Regions from separate parts of the Hydrogenophaga aquatica genome, predicted to be linked through region 2. Evidence: predicted binding sites of a transcription regulator. Region 2 holds the regulator's gene; each other region holds the start of a gene.

Region 1 (5,723 bases), on a different contig from region 2:
GATGCAAGGGTCGCCCTGCTGACGCCCGGCCCTTACAACGAAACCTATTTCGAGCACGCCTACCTGGCGCGCTACCTTGGCCTCAACCTGGTCGAAGGCAGTGACCTCACGGTGCGCGACCGTCGCCTCTACCTCAAGACGCTGCACGGCCTGGAACCCGTTGACGTGCTCATCAAGCGCATGGACGACGAGTGGCTGGATCCGCTGGAACTGCGCGCCGATTCGGCCCTGGGCGTGCCCGGCCTGATGCAGGCGGTTCGCGCGGGCAACCTGCTGCTGGCCAACGCGCCGGGCTCGGCCCCGCTCGAATCCAGTGCCATGCTGGGCTTCCTGCCCGCCATCAGCGAACACCTGCTGGGCGAGCCGCTGGCCCTGCCTTCGCTGTCCACCTGGTGGTGTGGCGAAGCCGCCAGCCTGCAGTCCGCGCTGCCCATGCTCAAGCAGGGCGTCATCAAGAGCACCTACCCCCGCCTGGGCAGCGAGGCAGTCATCGGCCCCCTTCTGTCGCCTTCGGGGGTTGACCAGCTCACCGGGCGCATCGTGCGCCAGCCCGACGATCACACCCTGCAGTCCTACCTGCCCCTGTCGCAGAACCCCACCTGGCGCGGCGGCGACATCGCCCCCCGCCCCGCCATGCTGCGCGTGTTCGCCCTGGCAGACGGCGCGCAGTCCTGGCGCGTGCTGCCGGGCGGCATGGTGCGCCTGGCCCCCAGCGGGCAGCAGATCGCCTCCATGCAACGTGGCGGCAGCAGCGCCGACTGCTGGGTGCTCACCCACGGTGAGGTGGACCGCACCAGCCTGCTGCAAAGCGCCCCCAGCACGCTCAGCATGGCGCTGCAGCAACGCCACATCACCAGCCGCGCGGCAGAAAACCTCTTCTGGCTGGGCCGCTACACCGAGCGCGCCGACAACACCGTGCGCCTGGCACGCATTGCCCTGCGCTGCCTGCAGGGCGAGGAACAAGGCTCGCCCGAACTGCTCGCCTGGCTGTCTGCCTGCGCCAAGTACAACGGTCTGGTGCTGCCCGACGTGCCCGACGCCCAGCTCTCACCCCGCGTGTTCGAGCGCTCGCTCATCGCCATGCTGGCCGCCGACTCGGGGGCCAGCAGCGTGGGCTTCAACCTGCGCTCGCTGCGCCAGGCCGCCAGCAACGTGCGCGAACGCCTCTCGCAGGAGCAGCGCAACCTCATCGAGCGCCTGGACGCCGAATTCACCGCCCAGTGCCAGGGTCTCAGCAGCGAAGGCGACATCGTCTCGCAAGAAGTGCTGGAAGCCCTGGAAGAAGCCAGCGAACTGCTTTCCGCCATCACCGGCGCGCAGACCGACCGCATGATGCGCGACGACGGCTGGCGCATGCTCAGCATCGGCCGCCACATCGAACGCCTGGCCACGCTGGCCAACGCCCTGGAAATGGGCCTGGAAACCGGCTGCGTGTTCGAGGACAGCGGCTTCGAAGCCGTCATTGCCCTGTTCGACTCCACCATCACCTTCCACGCGCACTACCAGCAGCGGCGCGATCTGGTGGCGCTGCTCGACATGCTCGTCACCCACCGCGACAACCCGCGCTCGCTGGCCTGGGTACTGTCCACCCTGCGCGCACGCGTGGCCAAGCTGCCGCACGCCGACGGCAGCCCCGCCAGTGACCTGCTCACCGGCATGCCCGATCCGCTCGCCTGGGACCTCATCGCCCTGAGTGGCGCCATGGGCGGCAGTGCAGGAAAGCAAAACAGCTACCTGGCGTTGCTGGAACTGGTGCAGGCCTGCGAAAGTTCCGCCTACACCCTGTCAGACCGGCTGGGCCACCGCTACTTCAGCCACGCCGACCGCGTGGCGCGCAGCCTGATGGCAACCTGAGCATGCAGCTTCGCGTTCTGCACCACACCCAGTACGACTACCAGGCCCCGGTGGTGCTGGCTCAGCACCTGGCGCACCTGCGTCCGCTGGAGCTGCCCGACCAGGTGGTGCTGGCGCACAGTCTCACCATCACGCCAGAACCTGCTCACCGCGAAGACAGCCGAGATGCCTTCGGCAACTGGCGCACCTTCTTCGCCCTGCAAAGCCCGCACGAGATGCTCAGCGTCACGGCCGACAGCCTCGTCGAAACCCAGCCACCGGCCGAGCTGGACGACAGCCCTCCGTGGGAGGCCGTTCGCGAACATATGCAATACCGCGCGCAGGCACCTTTCAAAGCGGCCAGCGAGTTCGTCTTCCCGTCACCCTACGCGCAACGAGACGACGCCTTTGCCGACTTCGCACGCCCCCTGTTCGCGGCCCGCCGCCCTTTCCTAGACGCCTGCCACGACCTGATGGCCAAGATCCACCGCGAACTGCAGTACGAGACCGCCAGCACCGAAGTCCACACCCCCGCACTCCAGGCCCTCGACCAGCGAAAGGGCGTGTGCCAGGACTTCGCCCACATCATGATCGGCTGCCTGCGCAGCCTGGGGCTGCCTGCGCGCTACGTCAGCGGCTACCTGCTCACCCAACCGCCGCCGGGCCAGCCCCGGCTCATCGGCGCCGACGCCTCGCATGCCTGGGTCTCCGTGCCCGTGGGCAGCCAATGGTACGACTTCGACCCCACCAACGACCGCTGCGGGCGCAACCGCCCCGGCGACGACTACGTCACGCTCACCGTCGGCCGCGACTTCGGCGACATCTCACCCCTGCGCGGCGTCATCCAGGGCGGGGGCAGCCACACCTTGTCGGTGGCCGTCACTGTCGCCCCCGCCGACGAATTCAGCGCCATCACTGCGGAATGAATTCGGCTGATGCCGTGCCAGCCATCCGCTCCACACGCCCAGCGCCTGCCACCCGGTCTCTAGAATGGCACGCTGATTCCGCGCCCCTCCCAGGGGTTCACACCCACAGTCTTCCGGAGAAACCCATGTCCGTCTACGACACCCTCAAGTCCCTGAACATCGAGCTGCCGCCCGTGGCCGTGCCCGCCGCCGCCTACGTGCCCTTCGTGCAGACAGGCAAGCTCGTGCTGCTCAGCGGCCACATCGCCAAGCAGGACGGCAAGCCCTGGGTCGGCCAACTGGGCCTGACCATGACCACCGAGGAAGGCAAGGCCGCCGCGCGCGCCGTGGCCGTGGATCTGATGGGCACGCTGCACGCCGCCTGCGTCGCCGCTGGCACCGACCTCAACGGCGTCAAGCGCATCGTCAAGGTGCTCAGCCTGGTCAACTCCACCAACACCTACACCGAACAGCACCTGGTCACCAACGGCTGCTCGGAGCTGCTGGGCCAGGTCTTCGGCCCCCAGGTTGGTGCACATGCCCGCAGTGCGTTCGGCGTGGCCCAGCTGCCCCTGGGTGCCTGCGTGGAAATCGAACTCATGGCCGAACTGGCCTGATTCGCCGCCTCCCATGCCAATATTGGTGCGCTACGCATCGTATTGGCGCGATTCCTGCTTGTCTTTGGTGCAAGGGCCATCCAGGCCCTTTAACGCATCAAAACCGTACTCAATTCACCAAAGACAAGCATGGAAGCACTAAAACAGGGCGCAGACACCCTCTTTATTCTTCTGGGCGGCATCATGGTCCTGGCCATGCACGCTGGCTTCGCGTTTCTGGAGCTCGGCACCGTGCGCCAGAAGAACCAGGTCAACGCCCTGGTCAAGATCCTGGTGGACTTCTCCGTCTCCACGGTCGTGTACTTCGCCGTGGGCTACGGCGTGGCCTATGGCACCCACTTCTTCGTGGGCGCCGAATTCCTGGCGCAACGCAACGGCTACGAACTGGTCAAGTTCTTCTTCCTGCTGACCTTTGCCGCCGCCATCCCGGCCATCATCTCCGGCGGCATCGCCGAACGCTCCAAGTTCTGGCCGCAACTGGTAGCCACCGCCGTCATCGTCGGCTTTGTCTATCCCTTCTTTGAAGGCATCGTCTGGAACAGCCACTTCGGTGTGCAGGCTTGGCTGGAATCACTCACGGGCGCCGCCTTCCACGACTTCGCTGGCTCGGTGGTGGTTCACGCCGTGGGCGGTTGGCTGGCCCTGGGGGCCGTCATGCTGCTGGGGCCACGCTCCAACCGCTACCGCAAAGACGGCGCCATCAGCGCCCACCCGCCGTCCAACATCCCCTTCCTGGCCCTGGGGGCGTGGATTCTCACGGTCGGCTGGTTCGGCTTCAACGTGATGAGCGCGCAGACCCTGGACAAGATCTCGGGCCTGGTGGCGGTCAACTCCCTGATGGCCATGGTGGGCGGCACGCTGATGGCGCTGGTCATGGGCAAGAACGACCCGGGCTTCGTACACAACGGCCCCCTGGCGGGCCTGGTGGCCGTGTGCGCCGGGTCCGACCTCATGCACCCGCTGGGCGCGTTGGTCGTGGGCGGCGTGGCTGGCGCTCTGTTCGTCTCGCTGTTCACCCTCACGCAAAACCGCTGGAAGATCGACGACGTGCTCGGCGTCTGGCCCCTGCACGGCCTGTGCGGCGCCTGGGGCGGTGTCGCGGCTGGCATCTTTGGTCAACAGGCTTTTGGAGGCTTGGGTGGGGTCAGCTTCGGCGCACAACTCATCGGCACGGCCATGGGCGTGCTGTGGGCCCTCGCGGGCGGCTTCGTGGTTTACGGCGTGCTCAAGGCCGCGCTGGGCCTGCGCCTGACGCAGGAAGAAGAATTCGACGGTGCCGACCTCACCATCCACCGCATCCGCGCCACACCCGAGCGCGAGGCGAACTGGTAACCCCCTGGCGACAAGACGTCACTTGCCGCTGGCAAGCGGTGCCAGCTTGTATAGCCGCACCGCGTTGCCCGAAGCCACTGCCTCCGCCACCGCCGGTGGCAGAGCGTTCGCCAGGGCGCGCAGCCCTCGCAGGCCCTGATTCGACCCCTGCTCTCCGCCACCACGGGCCACACCCGTGGCGTCGTAAAACGAATCGCTTCCCAGCAAAAAACGGTCGGGGAAAGAGCTGATCAGGTTGACCCAATTGGGCTTGAGCCTTCCGTCGGGTGAAAGCGCTGCGGCCGGGCTGGGCGCCCCACGGTTGAGCCGAAAACTCATGTACAGCCTGGGAAACTCCTGCAGCCAGGCACGCACCACCTCCGGGCTTCGCGTCAGCAGGGGCTCAAACCCCACGTGCGACCACACGAAACGGGTGTTCGGGTTGTGCCGCAACAGGCGCTTGAACGCTTCAGCGTTCGCGGGCAAGGTGTCCGGGTTCAGCGGGTTGGGGCGCAGTACTGCAGGCAAGGGCATGTCCTCCGGCACCAGGTCCATGTGCAGGTCTATGGGCACATCCCGCTCCGCTGCCAGGTCCGCCAACAACAGCAACAGCGGGTGGTCCGCAGCGATGAGTTCGTAGGCGTGCTGCGGCCCCATGGCGGGTATGGAAACGTGGTGGATGGCAATTTCGCCCAGGCCCACTGCCCCCTGGTCCAGAATGGCCTTCGCCCGGGCTGCAAAACGGGCTTTCACGGCCTCCGTCACGTCCTGCGGCGCCACGCTATGAATCATCACATTCAGCGAACTGCCGCCCAGCAACGCCACCCGGCCCTGCGCCTCGCGCGCTGCAAACTGCAGGTCCTCAATGTCGTAGTACATGGGGCCCTGGTCCTTTGGCAGCGGCGGCGGCATCAGCAGGGTGCGGACAATGCCCACCTGATCCATCTCCTGCAGGGCACGGGTCAGCGCCGCTGGAAAGTTCCGGTCCTTGCCCGCCTGGAAATGGCTGTGGGTATCGATCATGGGCAGGTTCTGCGCCGCCACGCCAGCGCAAGCC
Region 2 (5,723 bases):
TACACCAGCGGCCGCGTGGAGCAGACCGTGAAGAAGCTGGTGGACGCGGGCAAGACCTACGAGCAGGACGGCGCGCTGTGGCTCAAGTCCACCGACTACGGTGACGACAAAGACCGCGTCATGCGCAAGAGCGACGGCGGCTACACCTACTTCGTGCCCGACGTGGCCTACCACATCACCAAGTGGGAGCGCGGCTTCACCAAGGTCATCAACATCCAGGGCACCGACCACCACGGCACCATCGCGCGGGTGCGCGCGGGCCTGCAGGCAGCAGGCGTGGGCATTCCCCAGGGCTACCCCGACTACGTGCTGCACACCATGGTGCGCGTGATGCGTGGCGGCGAGGAGGTGAAGATCAGCAAGCGCGCGGGTAGCTACGTGACGCTGCGCGACCTGATCGAGTGGACCAGCAAGGACGCCGTCCGCTTCTTCCTGCTCAGCCGCAAGCCCGACACCGAATACACCTTCGATGTGGACCTGGCCATCCAGCAGAACAACGACAACCCGGTGTTCTACGTGCAGTACGCCCACGCGCGCATCTGCTCGGTGCTGGCGTCCTGGGGTGGCGACGTCGCCAGCCTGAAAGACGCCGATCTGGGCGCGCTGGAGGGCCCGCAGGCCCAGGCGCTGATGTTGCAACTGGCCAAGTACCCCGAGATGCTGACCGCCGCCGCGCAGGACTTCGCCCCGCACGACGTGACCTTCTACCTGCGCGAACTGGCTGCCGCGTACCACAGCTACTACGACGCCGAACGCATTCTGGTCGACGACGAGGCCGTCAAGCGTGCCCGCCTGGCCTTGGTGGCAGCCACCGCGCAGGTGTTGCACAATGGCTTGGCGGTGCTCGGGGTAAGCGCGCCGCGGAAGATGTAAATGCACATGAAGAAACAAGCAGGTGGAACGCTCGTCGGGTTCATCGTCGGGCTGATCGTCGGACTGGGCGTGGCCCTGGCCGTGGCCGTGTACATCACCAAGGTTCCGGCGCCTTTTGTCGACCGCGGCGTGCAGCGCAAACCCGACCAGGAAGCCATCGAGAAGGAACGCAACCGCGACTGGAATCCCAACGCCACGCTCGGGGGCAAACCTGTGGCGGCCCCGTCACCCGACGCCACCGCGCCAGCGCCCGACGCCACGGCCGTTGCACCGGCCCCCGCGCCTGCGCCCGCTCAAGCCCCTGCTACCGGCAAGGGCGACCCGCTGGGTGAACTGATCCAGTCACGCACCGCCACCAGCCCCGGCCAGGTGCCGACCGTCGAAGCGGCGCCCCAGCCTGACCCCTTCGTCTATTACGTGCAGGCCGGCGCGTTCCGCGGGCCGGACGAGGCCGAAGCCCAGCGCGCCCGCCTGGCCATGCTGGGCTTCGACGCCAGGATCACCGAGCGCGAACAGGCCGGCAAGCCGGTGTTCCGCGTGCGGATCGGACCTTTCGAGAAAAAAGTGGAAGCCGACGTGATGCAGGAGCGGCTCAATGGCCAGAACGTCGAGAACACGCTGGTCCGGGTGCAGCGCTGACCATGCCGGCCCGCTGGAACTTTCCCGGCAGGTGGTGAACCCAACAGCCCAAAGCCTGGCCGCGCATGCGGCCTTTTTCTTACCGATGGAGCGTAACAAGATGCAACGACGTGAATTCTCCCGTGCCCTGGCAGGCGCTGGCGCATTGGCTACTGCAGGCTGGAGCGGGATGGCCTGGGCCCAGATTGGCGGTTTCAAGGACGGCAGCGACTACCGCCGCCTGGCCCGCCCGGTGCCGGTGGACGCCCCGTCAGGCCAGATCGAGGTGCTCGAATTCTTCTCCTACTCGTGTGTGCACTGCTACCGGTTTGAACCGGTGATGAAGGAGTGGATGAAGACCCTGCCCGCCAACGTCGTCGTCAAGCGCACGCCGGTGGGCTTCAACGCTGCCTTCGAACCCCTGCAGCGCTTCTACTACGCGCTGGAGGCCATGGGCAAGCTCGACGCCCTGCACGACAAGGTGTTCAAGGCCATCCACGAAGGGAACGAGCGGCTCAGCAAGCTCGACAACATCGCCGACTGGGTGGCCAAGCAGGGCGTGGACAAGACCCAGTTCACCCAGACCTTCAACTCCTTCGGCGTCACGGGCAAGGTCAAGCGCGCCACCCAGCTGCAGGAAGCCTACGAGGTGGAGGGCACCCCCGCCCTGGGCATTGCCGGGCGCTTCTACGTGCCGGGCCAGGCCGCGCGCACGGTTCAGATCGCCAATGCACTGATCGCCGAAACCCGCAAGGGCTGACGACTCCACCAGCGTTTGCACGGGGCATGCCGGCACGCCCCGCCACAAACCCCGCAGGGGGTGGCTACAATCGTTGCATTCTCTAAATGCAAGTTTCGTGCCTCTAGCCACCATGTCCTCAAACCGCCCCCTGCCAACCCGTCCGCTGCTCGGTGGCGTGCTGCTGGCCGTGGCGGCCATTGCCTGGCTGCCCGCCCACGCCGAACGCGCAGACCGCCTCCAGCCCATGAACGTCGAGGCAGATGCCCTGCGCTACGACGACGCGCGGCAGACCAGTGTGTTCACCGGCAACGTCGTCATCACCAAGGGCACTATCGTCATCCGCGGCCACCAGGTCGACGTCAGACAGGACCCCCAGGGCAACCAGTTCGGCACGGTGACCGGCGGCAAGGACAAGCTGGCCTTTTTCCGCCAGAAGCGCGAAGGCCTGCAGGAATTCATCGAGGGCGAGGCCCAGCGCATCGACTACGACAGCCAGGCAGACACGGTGAAGTTCACCGGCCAGGCGGTCTTGCGCCGCTTCAAGGGCGCTACGCTCAACGACCAGACCAGTGGCGGCGTCATCATCTACGACAACAAGTCCGAAACGTTCTCGGTCGACGGTGGCAGCCCCAACCGCACCCCCGAAAACCCCTCGGGCCGCGTGCGCGCCGTGCTCACCCCCAATTCCGCCACGGCTGCGCCTCCCGCGGCCCCGGCCCCCAACACCCGCCCCCTGCAACCCAGCCCCCGGATGGAGACCCGCCCGTGACGGCGGCCAGCGCATCCGACAGCCGGCTGCAAGCGCGCGGGCTGCGCAAGAGCTATGGCAAGCGCCTGGTGGTGAAGGACGTTTCACTGGAAGTGCGCAGCGGCGAAGTGGTGGGCCTGCTCGGCCCCAACGGCGCAGGCAAGACCACGTCGTTCTACATGATCGTGGGCCTGGTGCGGGCCGACGACGGCCACATCACCCTCGACGGACAATCCATCGAAGACCTGCCCATACACCGCCGTGCCCGCCTGGGCCTGGGCTACCTGCCGCAGGAGGCCTCGATCTTCCGCAAGCTCACGGTGGAACAGAACGTGCGTGCGGTGCTCGAGCTGCAAACCGACGCCCAGGGCCGTGCCCTGAGCGAACCCGAGATTGCCACGCGGCTCGACCAGCTGCTGGAAGACCTGCACGTGGAACACCTGCGCCACTCACCGGCCCCCGCGCTGTCGGGCGGTGAGCGCCGTCGTGTGGAAATCGCCCGCGCGCTGGCCACCAACCCCCGCTTCATCCTGCTGGACGAACCCTTTGCCGGCATCGACCCCATCGCCGTGATCGAGATCCAGCGCATCATCGGTTTCCTCAAGGCGCGTGGCATCGGGGTGCTTATCACCGACCACAACGTGCGCGAGACGCTGGGCATCTGCGACCGCGCCTTCATCATCAGCGACGGCCACGTGCTGGCCCAGGGCACCCCGGCCGAGATCGTGGACAACGCCGACGTGCGCCGCGTCTACCTCGGCGAACACTTCCGCATGTAAGGCCGGCATGAAGCAGGGCCTGTCTTTACGCGTCTCGCAGCATCTGGCGCTCACGCCGCAGCTGCAGCAATCCATCCGCCTGCTGCAGCTGAGCACGCTGGAGATGGCCCAGGAAGTCGAGCAGATGCTCGACGAAAACCCCTTCCTGGAACGGGACACGGAAACGGCCGAGCGCGAGGACTTCGGCGTGGCCCAGGTGGATGCCACGCCCAGCCTGGGCGACCAGGTAAGCGAGTGGGCAAGCGGTGAGGCCCCCGCCGCAGGCAGCCCGGACACGGCCGCCGACGTGTCCAGCGAACCCCTGGAAGACGCGACACCGCTGGAGCAAAGCTGGGAAGGCGACGGTAGCGTGGAATTCACGCCCGACGACAGCGAATGGGGTGGCGACGCCCCGCCGCGCAACGGCGCGCGCGACGACGACGAAGACGTCAGCGCCGCCGATCTGGCCAGCGAGCACATCACCCTGCCCGCGCACCTGCACGAACAAGCCCTGGCCCTGCGCCTGAACGACGACGAGCGCGCCGCACTGTATTTCGTCATCGAGTCGCTCGACGAGGACGGCTACCTGATCGAACCCCTGGCCGAACTGGCCGACGCCGTGCTCGCCCAGGAGGAACAGGCGCGCGGGCGCACGCTGCAGGGCGACGAGCGTCTGGCCCGGCAGGAGGAACTGCACCAGTTGCTGCAGACCGCGCTGCACTGGCTGCACAACATGGAGCCCGCAGGCGTGGGCGCGCGCGACCTGGCCGAATGCCTGAAGCTGCAGATCCTGGAACTTCGCAACACCCCAGAGGCCCGCGCCGCGCTGAGCATCTGCGAACAGCCGCTGGAGCTGATGGCCAAGCGCGACGTCAAGCGCCTGAGCAGCCTGTGCGGCTGCGGCGACGAACTCGTGCGCGCGGCACTGGCGCTGATCGCCCGGCTCGAACCCAAGCCCGGGCGCCGCTTTGCCGACGTGCAGCGCAACGTGGTCGTGCCCGACGTGATCGTGACCGCCGCTGGCCGGGGCTTCAAGGTGCAGCTCAACCCCGACGTGATGCCGCGCCTGCGCGTGCAGGACATCTACGCCAACGCCATGCGCGGCCAGCGCGGCGAAAACGCCCAAGGCATGCAGCAGCGGCTGCAGGAGGCGCGCTGGTTCATCAAGAACATCCAGCAGCGCTTCGACACCATCCTGCGCGTGGCCAGCGCCATTGTCGAGCGCCAGCGCAACTTCTTCATGCACGGTGAACTGGCCATGCGCCCGCTGGTGCTGCGCGAGATTGCCGACGAGCTGGGCTTGCACGAGTCCACCATCAGCCGCGTGACCACCGCCAAGTACATGGCCACGCCCTTCGGCACCTACGAACTGAAGTACTTCTTCGGCTCGGCGCTGGGCACCGAAACGGGAGGCAATGCCTCCAGCACCGCCGTGCGCGCCCTCATTAAGCAGTTCGTCGCCAGCGAGAACCCCAAGAAACCGTTGAGCGACAACCAGATTTCCGACATGCTCAAGGAACAAGGCATCGAGTGCGCGCGGCGCACCGTGGCCAAGTACCGCGAATCGCTGCGCATTGCGCCAGCCAACCTGCGCAAAGCCATCTGACCGATATTTGACCAATGAATGCACTGACCCTTTTCCTGCCCTGCGCCGCTGGCGTGGAAGACTTTCTGGCCGCCGAGGTGCAGCGCGTCACCGGCCTGCCAGACACCGCCATGCAGCGCTCGCGCGGCGGCGTGGAGGTGAACGCCAGCTGGCGTGACGCCCTCAAGCTCAACCTGCACAGCCGCCTGGCCCAGCGCGTGCTGGTGCGCCTGGCACGCCAGCCCTACCGCAGCGAGCAGGACATCTACGCCGCCGCCCACGGCGTGGCCTGGGAGATCTGGTTCACACCGAAAGAGACCATCAAGGTTGAGATCACCGCGCAGCACAGCCCACTGAAGAGCCTGAACTTTGCCGCGCTGCGCGTGAAGGACGCCATCT
Region 3 (5,723 bases), on a different contig from region 2:
TTGAGCGCGTGCAGGTCTTCCCAGCCCAGGCCCCAGCCTTCCAGGGTGCCGGGCTTGAAGTTCTCGATCAGCACGTCGGCCTCGGCGGCCAGGCGGCGCACCACGTCCTGCCCTTCGGGGGTGCGCAGGTCCAGGCAGACCGAACGCTTGTTGCGCGACTGCACCTCCCACCAGACCGAGGTGCCCTCGCGCAGCAGGCGCCACTTGCGCAGCGGGTCGCCGCCGTTGGGCGGCTCGACCTTGATGACGTCGGCGCCGAAGTCGGCGAGCGTCTTGGCCGCAAAGGGGCCGGCGATCAGCTGGCCCAGTTCCAGTACCTTGAGTCCTTGGAGTGCATGCATGGCCCCGATGGTAGCGTCAGGCTACGGCCTGCGGGTAGCGCGCCTGGGTCTGCGAGGTGTCGCGCAGGTGGTCCTGCGCGGCCAGCACGCCGCTGCCTTGCAGGGGCACACCAGCGAGGCGCAGGCCCATCTCACAGCCGTTGAGCGCAGCCAGCAGCGCAAGGTCGTTGCACTCGCCCAGGTGCCCAATGCGGAACATGCGCCCCTTGAGTTTGCCCAGCCCGGTGCCCAGCGACATGTTGAAGCGTTCGTAGATGAGGCGCCGCACGGCATCGGCGTCGTGGCCTTGGGGGGTGACCACCCCGGTGAGCACGGGCGAGCTGACGCGCGGGTCGGCACACTGCACGTCCAGCCCCCAGGCCTGCACCGCCAGGCGGCAGGCTTGCCCCAGCCGCTGGTGGCGCGCAAAAAGCTGGGGCAGCCCTTCGTCCAGGATCATGTCGATCGCCTCGCTCAGGGCGTAGAGCAGGTTGGTGTTGGGGGTGTAGGGCCAGTAGCCTGTCTTGTTCATCTCGACGATCTCATCCCACGCCCAGAAGGCGCGGGGCAGCCGGGCGTGACGCGACGCTTCCAGGGCCTTGGGCGACAAGGCGTTGAAGCTGATGCCCGGGGGCAGCATCAGGCCCTTTTGGGAGCCGCTCACAGTCACGTCAACGCCCCATTCGTCGTGCCGGTAGTCGGCGGCGGCCAGGCCCGATATGGTGTCCACCATCAGCAGCGCGGGGTGCCCGGCGGCGTCCATGGCGCGCCGCACGGCGGCGATGTCGCTGGTCACGCCGGTGGAGGTTTCGTTGTGCACCACGCACACCGCCTTGATCTGGTGGTTGTCGTCCTGGCGCAGGCGTTGTTCGATCAGGTCGGCCTGCACGCCATGGCGCCAGCTGTTGGGCAGGCCGGTGCTGGGGCAGTTGCCCGGCATGGCCAGAAACTCGGGCGCCAGGCCGAGCCGCAGCGCCATCTTCTGCCACAGGGTGGCGAAATGGCCTGTCTCGTACATCAGCACGGTGTCGCCGGGGCTCAGCGTGTTGGTGAGCGCCGCTTCCCAGGCGCCGGTGCCCGAAGCCGGGTACACCACCACGGGGTGGCGCGTCTGGAAGATCTTCTGCAGGCCCGCAAGCACTTGCAGCCCCAACACGCCGAACTCCGGGCCCCGGTGGTCGATGGTGGGGTAGCTCATGGCGCGCAGCAGGCGGTCGGGCACAGGACTTGGGCCGGGAATCTGCAGGAAGTGGCGGCCTGCGGGGTGGAAGTTGAGGTTGGGCATGGTTTGTCTCCTTGTCTGGCTGGCGAAAAGGCGCAGGCGAACGCACGCCCGCGCTCGGGCGCGATCGGCCCCGGCGGGGCCAAGCAACGGTTTGGGGTGGCGGGAGGTTCAGTCCCGGAAGACAGCCTCGAGGTCCACCTCGGCCGCAGAGCTGTCCAGGGCCAGGCTGCTTTCGATGTGGTCGAGGTGGTCGAGCATGAGCTTTTCGGCGCGGTTGACGTCGCGCTTGGCGATGGCGTCGATGATCTCGGAGTGCTCGTCGGCGCGGCAGCTGATGGCCGTCGGCGCGTCGTAGAGGAAGATGATCAGGCAGGTGAGCGTGGACAGCTCGCGCAGCGTGCGCGACAGGGCCGTGTTGCCCGCCAGTTCCGCCAGAAGCTGGTGGAACTCGCCGGACAGCCGGACCACGGCACGCCGGTCGTCGCGGCGGCGGGCATCCAACTCCAGTTCCTGGTGCTGGCGCAGCCGCGCGATCTTGTCGGGCGTGAGCGTGTTGACCAGGCGGCGCATCACGGCGGGCTCGATCAGGCGCCGGGCCTCGAACACGTCCATGGCCTGCTCGGGGGTGGGCTTGGCCACGAAGGCGCCGCGCTGCGGGTAGAGGTCGACGATCTGCTCGTGCGCCAGTCGGGCCAGCACCTCACGGATACGGGCACGGCTCACGTTGAAGATGTTGGCCAGCCGGTCCTCGCCGAGCTTGGTGCCGGGGTGCAGGCGGTGCTCCAGGATGGCGACATAGATCTTTTCGTAGATTTCGTCGTTGGCCTTCTCGCGTTCAAGGCGGGCGGCGGGGAGCAGGGTTCTGGCGCTGCGCGGCATGGTGCTCAGGTTGAGGTGTGACAGGGGATGACCCGGGTCTGCGGCGGCCCCATCCTCGGTGTGTGGACTGCCGCAGTGGCAGCCCATTCTATCGGCGCGCGCAGCGCGGCCGCGGCGAGGTTCAACGCCAGGCATAGAGCTCTCCCCATCCTTGCACCACTGAAGGGTCGGCGCCCGCTGCCCGCAGCATGCCCCACACCGTGGTGCTGACGGTGTCGAGCAGCGGAATGCCGTGCGCCTGCTCCACCTTGGCAGCCAGTGCCGCCGCACGCAGGTTGGTGCAGAAAGTGGTGATGGCGCCCGGCCTTGCGCTGGCCACCTCATCCATCAGCCCGCGCAGCCGGTCTGGCTCTACCAGCGCGAAGTCGTGATTGACGCAGATGCCCAGGTGTTTTTCGGCGACCACTTCAACGCCGATGTTGCGGTAGTTGTCGACAATTTTTTGCTGAACGTCTGCCGTGTAGGGCGTGACGAGCGCCAGGGTGCTGATGCCCTTGAGCGTCAGCAGTTCGTTGAGTGCCAGCACCGCCGTGGTGGCCCGGATGCCCGTGCGCTCGCGGATGCGCTCGACCAGCCGCTGGTCGGCGTCAAAACCCATCCACCCCGCGGCGGTGCCGCTCCAGCCGATCACGTCTACCTTGGCGTCGGCCAGCAGTTCCGCCGCCGCCAGGATCTTGCTGTCGTCGAACTGCCCCAGCGCCTGCGGCTGCAGGGAAATCTCAGTGACGCGAAAGCGCGAAAAGTGCGCCGACGCGCCGGGGACCTGGCCAACGATGGCACTGGTCAGCGGCTCCAGTGCCGTGTTGGAAGACGGGGTGAGGACACCCAGGCGGATAGGCGAGGCCATCAGAACTCCTGTTGAGAGATGTGCCGGTCTTGACCGGTGTGTGGAAATCATGCCCAAACAAAATTTAGTCGGCATTAGTGTAAACACCAGTGTCAACAAAAGTCAAAAGTAAGACCATTGCGCTACTTGTCGCTATGTCGACAGTGTTGTTGAAAGTGGCATGGGAATTGCGAAGCAAGACACAAAGGAAGAGTTTCATGGATCTGATCGCAGTATTTGTTGACGAAATTGTTGACACTTGCTTGGTGCAAAGTGGGCAACATGGTGCGGGAGTGCACCATGGCTGAGCTTTTCGACCTGGTCGTCCGCCAGGCGCGTGTGGCCACCGCCAGTGACTGCTACGAAGCGGACATAGGCGTGCGCGGCGGGCGCATCGTGCAGATCGGCTCAGGCCTGCCAGCGGGTGTCCGCGAGATCGACGCGGCAGGCCGGGTGGTGACCCCGGGCGGTGTGGATGCCCACTGCCACCTGGACCAGCCGATGGCGCCGCCGGTGCGCATGGCCGACGACTTTGAGAGCGGCACCCGCGCTGCCGCGTGCGGCGGCACCACCACGGTCATTCCGTTTGCCGCGCAGGAAAAGGGGCAGTCCTTGCGGGCCGCGGTGGAGGACTACCACCGGCGGGCCAATGGCCGCGCGCATGTGGACTACGCCTTCCACCTGATCGTGAGTGACCCCACGCCGCAGGTGCTGGGCGAGGAGTTGCCCGGCCTCATCGGCGAGGGCTACACCTCCTTCAAGATCTACATGACCTACGACGACCTGAAGCTCGACGACGGCCAGATCCTGGACGTGCTTCAGGTGGCGCGGGAGCGCGGTGCCATGGCGATGGTCCACGCCGAAAACGCGGACTGCATCGAGTGGCTCACGCGCCGCCTGGAAGCCGCTGGCCGCACGGCGCCGCGTTTCCATGTGCATTCCCGCCCCATGCTGGTGGAGCGCGAGGCCACGCACCGCGCCATTGCCCTGTCCGAGCTGGTGGAGGTGCCCATCCTGATCGTGCACGTGTCTGGGCGCGAGGCGGTGGAGCAGATCCGCTGGGCACGCGGTCACGGCCTGAAGGTGTTTGCCGAAACCTGCCCGCAGTACCTCTTCCTCACCGCTGCCGACCTGGGTGTGGATGACAGCTACCACGGCGCCCGCTGCGTTTGCAGCCCGCCGCCGCGCGACAAGGCCAACCAGGAAGTGATCTGGGACGGCCTGGCCGACGGACTGTTCACCGTGTTCTCGTCCGACCACGCCCCCTTCCGCTTCGACGCGCCCGAGGGCAAGAAGCCCGGCGGCGAAGAGGTGGCGTTCCGTCACATTCCCAACGGCATTCCCGGCATCGAGACGCGCATGGCGCTGCTCTATTCCGAAGGCGTGCTGGGCGGGCGCATCACGCTGGAGCAGTTCGTGGCACTGACTTCCACCAACCCCGCCAAGGCCTACGGACTGCATCCACGCAAGGGCGCCATCGCCATCGGTTCCGACGCCGATTTGGTGATCTGGGACGAGCGCGAATTCATCTTGCGCAACTCGCAACTGCACCACAACGTGGACTACACGCCCTACGAGGGCATGACGCTGCGCGCCTGGCCGGGCATGACGATCGTGGGCGGCGAAGTGGTGTGGGACGGCAAGACCTTCCTGCCACGCCTGGGCCGAGGCCGCTTCCTGCCCTGCGCCCAGCCTTCGCTGTTGCCCAACCGTGAAAGGAGAACGGCATGAAACTGCTGCTCATCAACCCCAACATCTCGGACAGCGTGTCTGACCTGATACGCGCGGAGGCACAGCGCAGCGCCGCGCCCGGCACCGAGGTGGATGTGCTGACCGCGCCGTTCGGCGTGGCCTACATCGAAACGCGCTTCGAGGCGCTGATCGGCGCCTACGCCGCTGCCCAACTGGCCGCCGAGCACCATGCGCGCTACGACGCCGTGGTGGTGGCCGCCTTTGGCGACCCGGGTCTTGCGGGCCTGCGCGAGGCTTTGCCTTGCCCAGTGACCGGACTGACGGAAGCGGCGCTGGCCAGCGCCTGCCTGCTGGGACAGCGCTTTTCCATCGTGGCCATTTCACAGCGCATCCGTGCCTGGTACCGCGAGACGGTGCAGGCCTACGGCCTGGAAGGGCGGCTGGCCAGCATACGCGGGCTGGACGAACCGCTGGCCGACATCGGCAACGTCCAGGGCAACCAGGGTGAACGCCTGGTGGCGCTGGCCGAGCGTTGCGTGGACGAGGACGGCGCCGATGTGATCGTGCTGGCAGGGGCTCCGCTGGCCGGGCTGGCACGCAGTCTGCGCGGGCGCCTGCCCGTGCCCATGGTGGACGGCGTGTCCAGCGCCGTGCGCCATGCCGAATCGCTGGTGGCGTTGCAGCCCGGCCGTGCCACGCGCGGCAGCTTCGCGCCGCCTCCCACCAAACCTAACAAGGGCCTTGGCCCTGCTATCGCCACGCTGCTGGAACGCGGCGCGGC
Region 4 (5,723 bases), on a different contig from region 2:
TTTTTGATGCTGGCGATCACCGTCGCTTCAGCGTCTTTCTGGCCTTTGTATTTTTTGGCGACATCCTGGTAGGCAGGTCCTACCACTTTGGTGGACACCGCATGGCACGCCATGCAGGCGTTCTTCTGAGCCAATTCCAGACTCGCTTGGCTGGCCAAAGGCAGCAGCAATCCACCCATGGCAACGAGCGCACTCAATTTCAATGTCATGTTGTCTCCGTCAAAAGCTGAAATGGTTGCGGGTGGCCGCAGCCACCCGCTTGAGGCTTACGCGTAGCGGCGGTCCTTGAAGGAAATCGTCTGCTTGTAGTCGTCCACGCTACCGACGCGGCGAATGCTGCCCCACGTGCCCTTGTAGTAGGGAACCACGTTGCGGTCGACCCAGCTGGTCACCACATCCCCGTGCACGCCCTTGATGTAGCCAAAGAGCATGAAGGTGTGGCCAGGCTTCACCGACTTGAGCGGATATGCCATCGCGTAGGTGCTGCCGTAGTCATTGAAGACCTCAACCACATCGCCCGGGTTGACGCCGAGCTGGCGTGCATCCTCGGTGTTCATCTCGATGAAGGCCATCGGGATGCGGTCGCGGACAAACGAGTTGTACTGGTCGTGGTACGCCGTCTGCCAGACCTCATTGGCACGACCACCATTGAGCCAGAACTTGTGTTTGGCTTTTTGCGCCGCTACAGGCTGCGGCAGTCCGTTCCAGGGAGCAGGCTTGAATTCCGCCTTGCCATCCTTGGTGTCAAACTTTCCATCGTCGTAGTGCATGGGTGTGCCAATCAGCTTGTCGCCCTCAACGCGTTTGATCGGCAGCTGAACACCGTTGTTGCCGGCCTTGCGCAGCAGTTCGTAGGTAGCGAGGTAACCAGTGTCCCCGCCCTGGCTGTCAATAGGGCCAACACCCGGACGACCGGCGCGTCGGAAGCCGTCGTTGAACGCATCCTCCTCGGTCTTCCACTCGAAGCCTTCAAAGCGCTTGGCCATCTCCGGCTTGTTGTCGCGCAGGTACATGGCTTTGAGGGTATTGGCAATCTCGGCGGCAATGAGGCAGTCGGGTTTGGCGGTGCCAGGAGGGTCCATGAACTTCTCTGAAAGACGCAGACGGCGCTCGCCATTCATGGAAGTCAGGTTCATCTCACCCGGATGTGTAGCCGGCAACAACAGATGCGCCTCTTCCGAGATAGTGGTCGGATACAGGTTCATGGCGGCAATGAACATACCCCCCTTGTTCTTGCAGGCGTCGTAGATGACTTCGATGAGTTGCTCAATAGACGCCCCGCGCGCCTTGGCGATCGCCTCATTGACAATCTTGGCTCGCTTGCTCAACACCAGACGATGCTGTTCGGCGTTCAGAGTGGTTTGGAACGGGTTGGTGCCCCACAAGGTGTACATCAGACCTTTGCCGCTGATGACCTCCTGGTCGATGTATATCTTGGAATTGCCCGGATACGGAGGGCGGGTGTATCCCTCCTGGTGCCCCCCCAGTCGGCAGACTCCGGTGCCACGACGTCCCACGTTCTGAGTCGCCAACACCAGGCTCACCAGCGCACTCTGGATGACGTAGTTGTCGTTGCCCCAGATGATGCCCTTTTCATACGGGTGGAAAGTGCGCGGGCGGTGGCCGGATGCCTTGGGCTTGTAGGCCCACTCTGCCGCCTTCTTGAGCTTGTCTACCGGAATGCCTGTCGCCTTGGATCCGTCCTCCATACTCATGCGGTTGGTTTTCACCGCATCTTCGAAGCCGCGAGTGTGCTTGGCAATGAAGTCCTTGTCGTGCCAGCCCTGTTCAACGACGTAGGTGAACAGGGTGTTGAACAAGGCGGTATCCGAGCCGGGCTCGATGTCGAGGTGCAGCACATTCTCCTTGCCAGCCACCTGTTCGCAGATGGCCACGGTCGCGGTGCGGCGCGGGTCGACGATGATGACTTTTGCGGCGGCGGCCGTCTCGCCAGGGAACCACTTTTTCTTCTTGTCCACCGTGGCGCCGCTCAAGTTGGGCAGCCAATGGTTCAGGAAGTAGTTCGACTGCGTTTCGTAGGGGTTGGCGCCAGTGCACAGGATGGTATCGGCGACCTGGGCGTCTTCGTAGCTGTTGTTCAGCTCGCCCACCCCCATTTCCCGGGTGGCGTGACACTCCGAGTTGTAGGCAGGCCGGTTGTGGATGCGAACCATGGGTGTCTGCAGTGCACTGAACATCAGCTTACCCGTGCCCCAGGTGTTCTCGAATCCGCCGCCAGCACCACCGTGGTCAAAGCAGTCGTAGAACAGACCGCTCGGCCCGTCGTTGTCCAGAATCTTCTTGGTCAGGCCCGCGTACAAGGCCATGGCGTTGTCCCAGCCGGTGTCGAGCCACTGGTCGCCGCGGAAGATGCGCGGGTTCTTCAATCGCTCCTTGCCGATGCCATCGTGCGCGTACATGTACGAGGCCATCTTGCCGCCGCGCGTCGAGGACAAGCCGCTGTTCACCACACATTCCTTGTCGGGAACAATCATGATGTTCCAGCGTTTGCCAGACTTGTCGGTGATGGTGTTGGTCATCGCCTTGGTCATGGTCACGGCCAGGGGCGGCACCTGCTTGGTGAAGTCCAGGCCCAGTGCGTTCTGACTTGCAGGCCGCCCGCCTTCTTTGTTGGCGTCCCACTTGTAAACGTTGTAGCCACATCCGACGATGCAGAAGTGGCAAGTCATGTTGGACTTTTGCGCGTCCTTCGGAGGCAGCGCGATGCGGTCATTGATGTTGGTGGACATGCTGCGCTCCTTACAGAATGTTGGACTGGCGGCCGTAAATCAGGCCATCGACGCCGACTGCCGTGACCGAATCGGACTTGCTGTCGTACTCCAACTTAATCTTGGGCAGATCCTCCGTCGCCTGGCCACACACCATCTGGCCACCGTTCTCTGGGTCGAAGATGGAGAAGTGGCAACCGCACTTGAAAGTACGGCTTCCGCCGTCGTAAGTGACCGGGCAGCCCATATGGGTGCACATGGCACTGAACGCCACGATGTCACCATTTGGACCCACCCCGCCCGGCACCGCCGTGCTCATGCGAATCACGTAGCAGGGTGAGCTGTTGTCGGGGTACATGAAGGTCGAAGCTTCATTGACCTTCAGCGATGCAGCCTTTCCGACCGATTTGCGCGGATATGGCAGCGTCGTGTTGCCAGCGTTGGCAGGCTGCGCCGCATTGGCGTTATGAATGGGAATCACGGTGGCACCGGCCGCCGCCGCGGCCACGCCGCCGGACTTCAAAAAGAAGCGGCGGGCGATTTTGACGTCTTCCATGTTGTCTCCTGGTTGAAAAACTGACCAGGCCAACGTTGCAACCCGCGTGCCATGAGTGAAACCGATTCAAATCAATGACTTAGAAAATGGCGATTGCTTTATTGGGTTGTTTTGGTAACATGCATCGATCAATAGAGTTACGAAAACGTAACCATCGGAGACAAACATTGGACAGACGAACATGCCTGGGTGCCATGGCTGCGGTCGCCGTCGCCACGCCTGCCTTGGTCAGCGCTACAACGCACAGTCAACTGAGAATTGGGCTCACGCCGGTCATCCTGGCCGACCAGATCGCCTTCCTGTCGCGATGGGGCAAATACCTCAGTGCACGTGCCGGGGCAGACGTTGAATTTGTCGCCAGAGACTCTTACCAAAGCATTCTGGACCTGCTTTTTTCAAAGCAACTGGACGCAGCGTGGATTTGCGGCTACCCCTACGTGCGGTTCGAGAGTGAGCTGCAGCTCTTTGCCGTCCCGCTCTATCTGGGTCAACCCTTCTACCAGGCCTATCTGATTCGTCCCGCAGGCGGACCAACCGCCGTGCATGGATGGTCCGACCTCAAAGACAGGGTACTCGCATACTCCGACCCGTTGTCCAACTCCGGCTGGCTGGTGGCACAGGCGCAGTTGGCCAAGGCGGGGCTGACCCCAAGAGACCTCAGAAAAGGTTTCTTCACCCACAGCCACCGTAACGTCGCCGAGGCTGTGGCTGCCAGGCTGGCACAGGCGGGCTCCATTGACGGTTACGTTTGGGAGACCATGAAGGCCCAAGGTATGCCCGCGGTCACCAAGACGGAAGTTGTGTGGAAGTCAGAGCCCTTTGGATTTCCTCCACTCGTCACCAGACGTAACGACGACCCGCACAGGCTCGGCAAGCTGAAGCAAGCGTTCTTGGACATGGCAGATGACAAGGTGGGGCGGGACTTGTTGGCCTCGTTGAATCTTTCAGCCTTTGCCAATGGCACTCCCAGCCTGTTCGAATCCATACGCAAACAAGCCCAGACAGTACCGGGAAGCGGAGTGACAGGCTGATGCTGCGACGCCTGCCCTACCGGGTTCAAATCCCTCTAGGCCTGTCAATGGCGGTGCTGATTGCGGCCATTCTCGTGACCGCAGTGACAGCACGAGTGCAGGCCACCAATGCTCGCCAGGAAACGGTTTCGTTGCTCGACAGGGCGGTCGTCCTGGTGATGGCCCAAGTTCGCCCCATGCTTGCCGCGGACGACACATGGCGTGTTTTCTCCCTGCTGCGCGACACCGCTCAACTCATCCCTGGTGCGCCGACGGGCCACGCGAGGCTGGCCATCCTGGGGGCCGAGGGCGAAGTGGTCGCCGCCTCAGATCCCGTCCAGCTCGACACTGGCCGCCAGATACTCGGTCAAAGCTGGCATGGCCAAACCCTCCAAGCCCCACAGTACATGGTAGGACGCTCTCAGCTGGACCTGCCGGATGGAGCCATCCTCTGGGTGGACCCCATTCGGAGTGAGGACGGCCAGACGATTGGGTTTGTGTTGACCGAGGTGGATGCCAAGGTCTTCAGGCCAGATTGGGCGTCCTTGTTCCGCACCGCACTGGTGGGCATGGCTCTCGCCGTCATGCTGCTGGTGCCTCTGGGTTGGTGGGCCGGACAACGCATGACCCGCCCTGTGGGTCGTCTGGTGGATGTCATTGAGCGCATTGGTCGCGATGACCCGTCCACCCTGAGAAGACAGATACCCGTCACCGCAGACCCTGAGTTCAGCCGAATCGGTGGCGCTGTCTCTCAGTTGATGGGTGAACTTGAACGCAGCAAGATTGCCGAGGAGCGGGCGCTGTCTGCCGAACGTCTGGCGGCTGTTGGACGGATGACGGCAGCAGTTGCGCACGAAATCAACAACCCGCTGGCAGGCTTGCTGACCGCCACCCAAACACTGCGCCTGCATGGTGGCTCCGACGATATCCGGGGGCGCACGGTCGAGCTTCTCGACCGAGGGCTCCAGCAAATCAAAACCACAGTTGCAGCCCTGTTGCCGCAGGCGCGGATGGAGGACCGGCCGCTTGAACCCGGCGACTTGGACGACATCGTCACCCTGGTACGCACTTCGGCAACCAAGCACAAGGTCGATATTGAAACACTGGTCGAGGTGGAGTCTGCTTTGCGTGTTCCCTCGGCGCCACTTCGTCAAGTCATGCTCAACCTGCTGCTGAACGCCCTGAAGGCCGCCGGAGAAAACGGACGGATTTCAGCCCGTCTTCAAGTCGATGCAGCCCAGGTTTGCTTTTGCGTCAGCAACACCGGTCCACCGCTAACCGAAGAAAAATTTCGCAGCACGTTAGCGGCAGAAAGCGGTCGTGACCCCCGTGGATTCGGCCTCTGGGTGTGCCAGGAGCTGGCCAGCCACTTGCGAGGGCGGTTCGAACTTGATGCAACCTCACATTCACAGACCTGTCTGGTGTTCT

Evidence for each region. Region 2 encodes sigma-54, which starts transcription at its own class of promoters, with help from an activator protein. Its sites were predicted from a motif close to TGGCANGNAANCTGCTTT; they were not measured.
Region 1: a site for sigma-54 is predicted at 3,399-3,416, ahead of ACYVHH_RS15210 (ammonium transporter). Genes of this name have one in related genera too.
Region 3: a site for sigma-54 is predicted at 3,428-3,445, ahead of hydA (dihydropyrimidinase). Genes of this name have one in related genera too.
Region 4: a site for sigma-54 is predicted at 3,320-3,337, ahead of ACYVHH_RS14340 (arsenate reductase (azurin) small subunit). Genes of this name have one in related genera too.

The regions. Positions count from the first base shown of each region.
Region 1 covers NZ_BAAGVK010000020.1:37,798-43,520, reverse strand. The annotation lists gene ACYVHH_RS15225 (circularly permuted type 2 ATP-grasp protein) at 1-1,854, shown strand, start outside; gene ACYVHH_RS15220 (transglutaminase family protein) at 1,857-2,759, shown strand; gene ACYVHH_RS15215 (RidA family protein) at 2,885-3,355, shown strand; gene ACYVHH_RS15210 (ammonium transporter) at 3,485-4,687, shown strand; gene ACYVHH_RS15205 (amidohydrolase family protein) at 4,706-5,723, opposite strand, start outside.
Region 2 covers NZ_BAAGVK010000024.1:71,708-77,430, reverse strand. The annotation lists gene argS (arginine--tRNA ligase) at 1-873, shown strand, start outside; gene ACYVHH_RS16590 (SPOR domain-containing protein) at 880-1,512, shown strand; gene ACYVHH_RS16585 (thiol:disulfide interchange protein DsbA/DsbL) at 1,613-2,251, shown strand; gene lptA (lipopolysaccharide transport periplasmic protein LptA) at 2,364-3,002, shown strand; gene lptB (LPS export ABC transporter ATP-binding protein) at 2,999-3,760, shown strand; gene rpoN (RNA polymerase factor sigma-54) at 3,768-5,345, shown strand; gene ACYVHH_RS16565 (THUMP domain-containing class I SAM-dependent RNA methyltransferase) at 5,360-5,723, shown strand, end outside.
Region 3 covers NZ_BAAGVK010000004.1:68,637-74,359, reverse strand. The annotation lists gene ACYVHH_RS04430 (CaiB/BaiF CoA transferase family protein) at 1-341, opposite strand, end outside; gene ACYVHH_RS04425 (pyridoxal-phosphate-dependent aminotransferase family protein) at 358-1,605, opposite strand; gene ACYVHH_RS04420 (GntR family transcriptional regulator) at 1,714-2,559, opposite strand; gene ACYVHH_RS04415 (maleate cis-trans isomerase family protein) at 2,546-3,271, opposite strand; gene hydA (dihydropyrimidinase) at 3,551-4,981, shown strand; gene ACYVHH_RS04405 (aspartate/glutamate racemase family protein) at 4,978-5,723, shown strand, end outside.
Region 4 covers NZ_BAAGVK010000018.1:79,597-85,319, reverse strand. The annotation lists gene ACYVHH_RS14350 (c-type cytochrome) at 1-209, opposite strand, end outside; gene ACYVHH_RS14345 (arsenate reductase (azurin) large subunit) at 267-2,750, opposite strand; gene ACYVHH_RS14340 (arsenate reductase (azurin) small subunit) at 2,761-3,285, opposite strand; gene ACYVHH_RS14335 (substrate-binding domain-containing protein) at 3,480-4,316, shown strand; gene ACYVHH_RS14330 (ATP-binding protein) at 4,316-5,723, shown strand, end outside.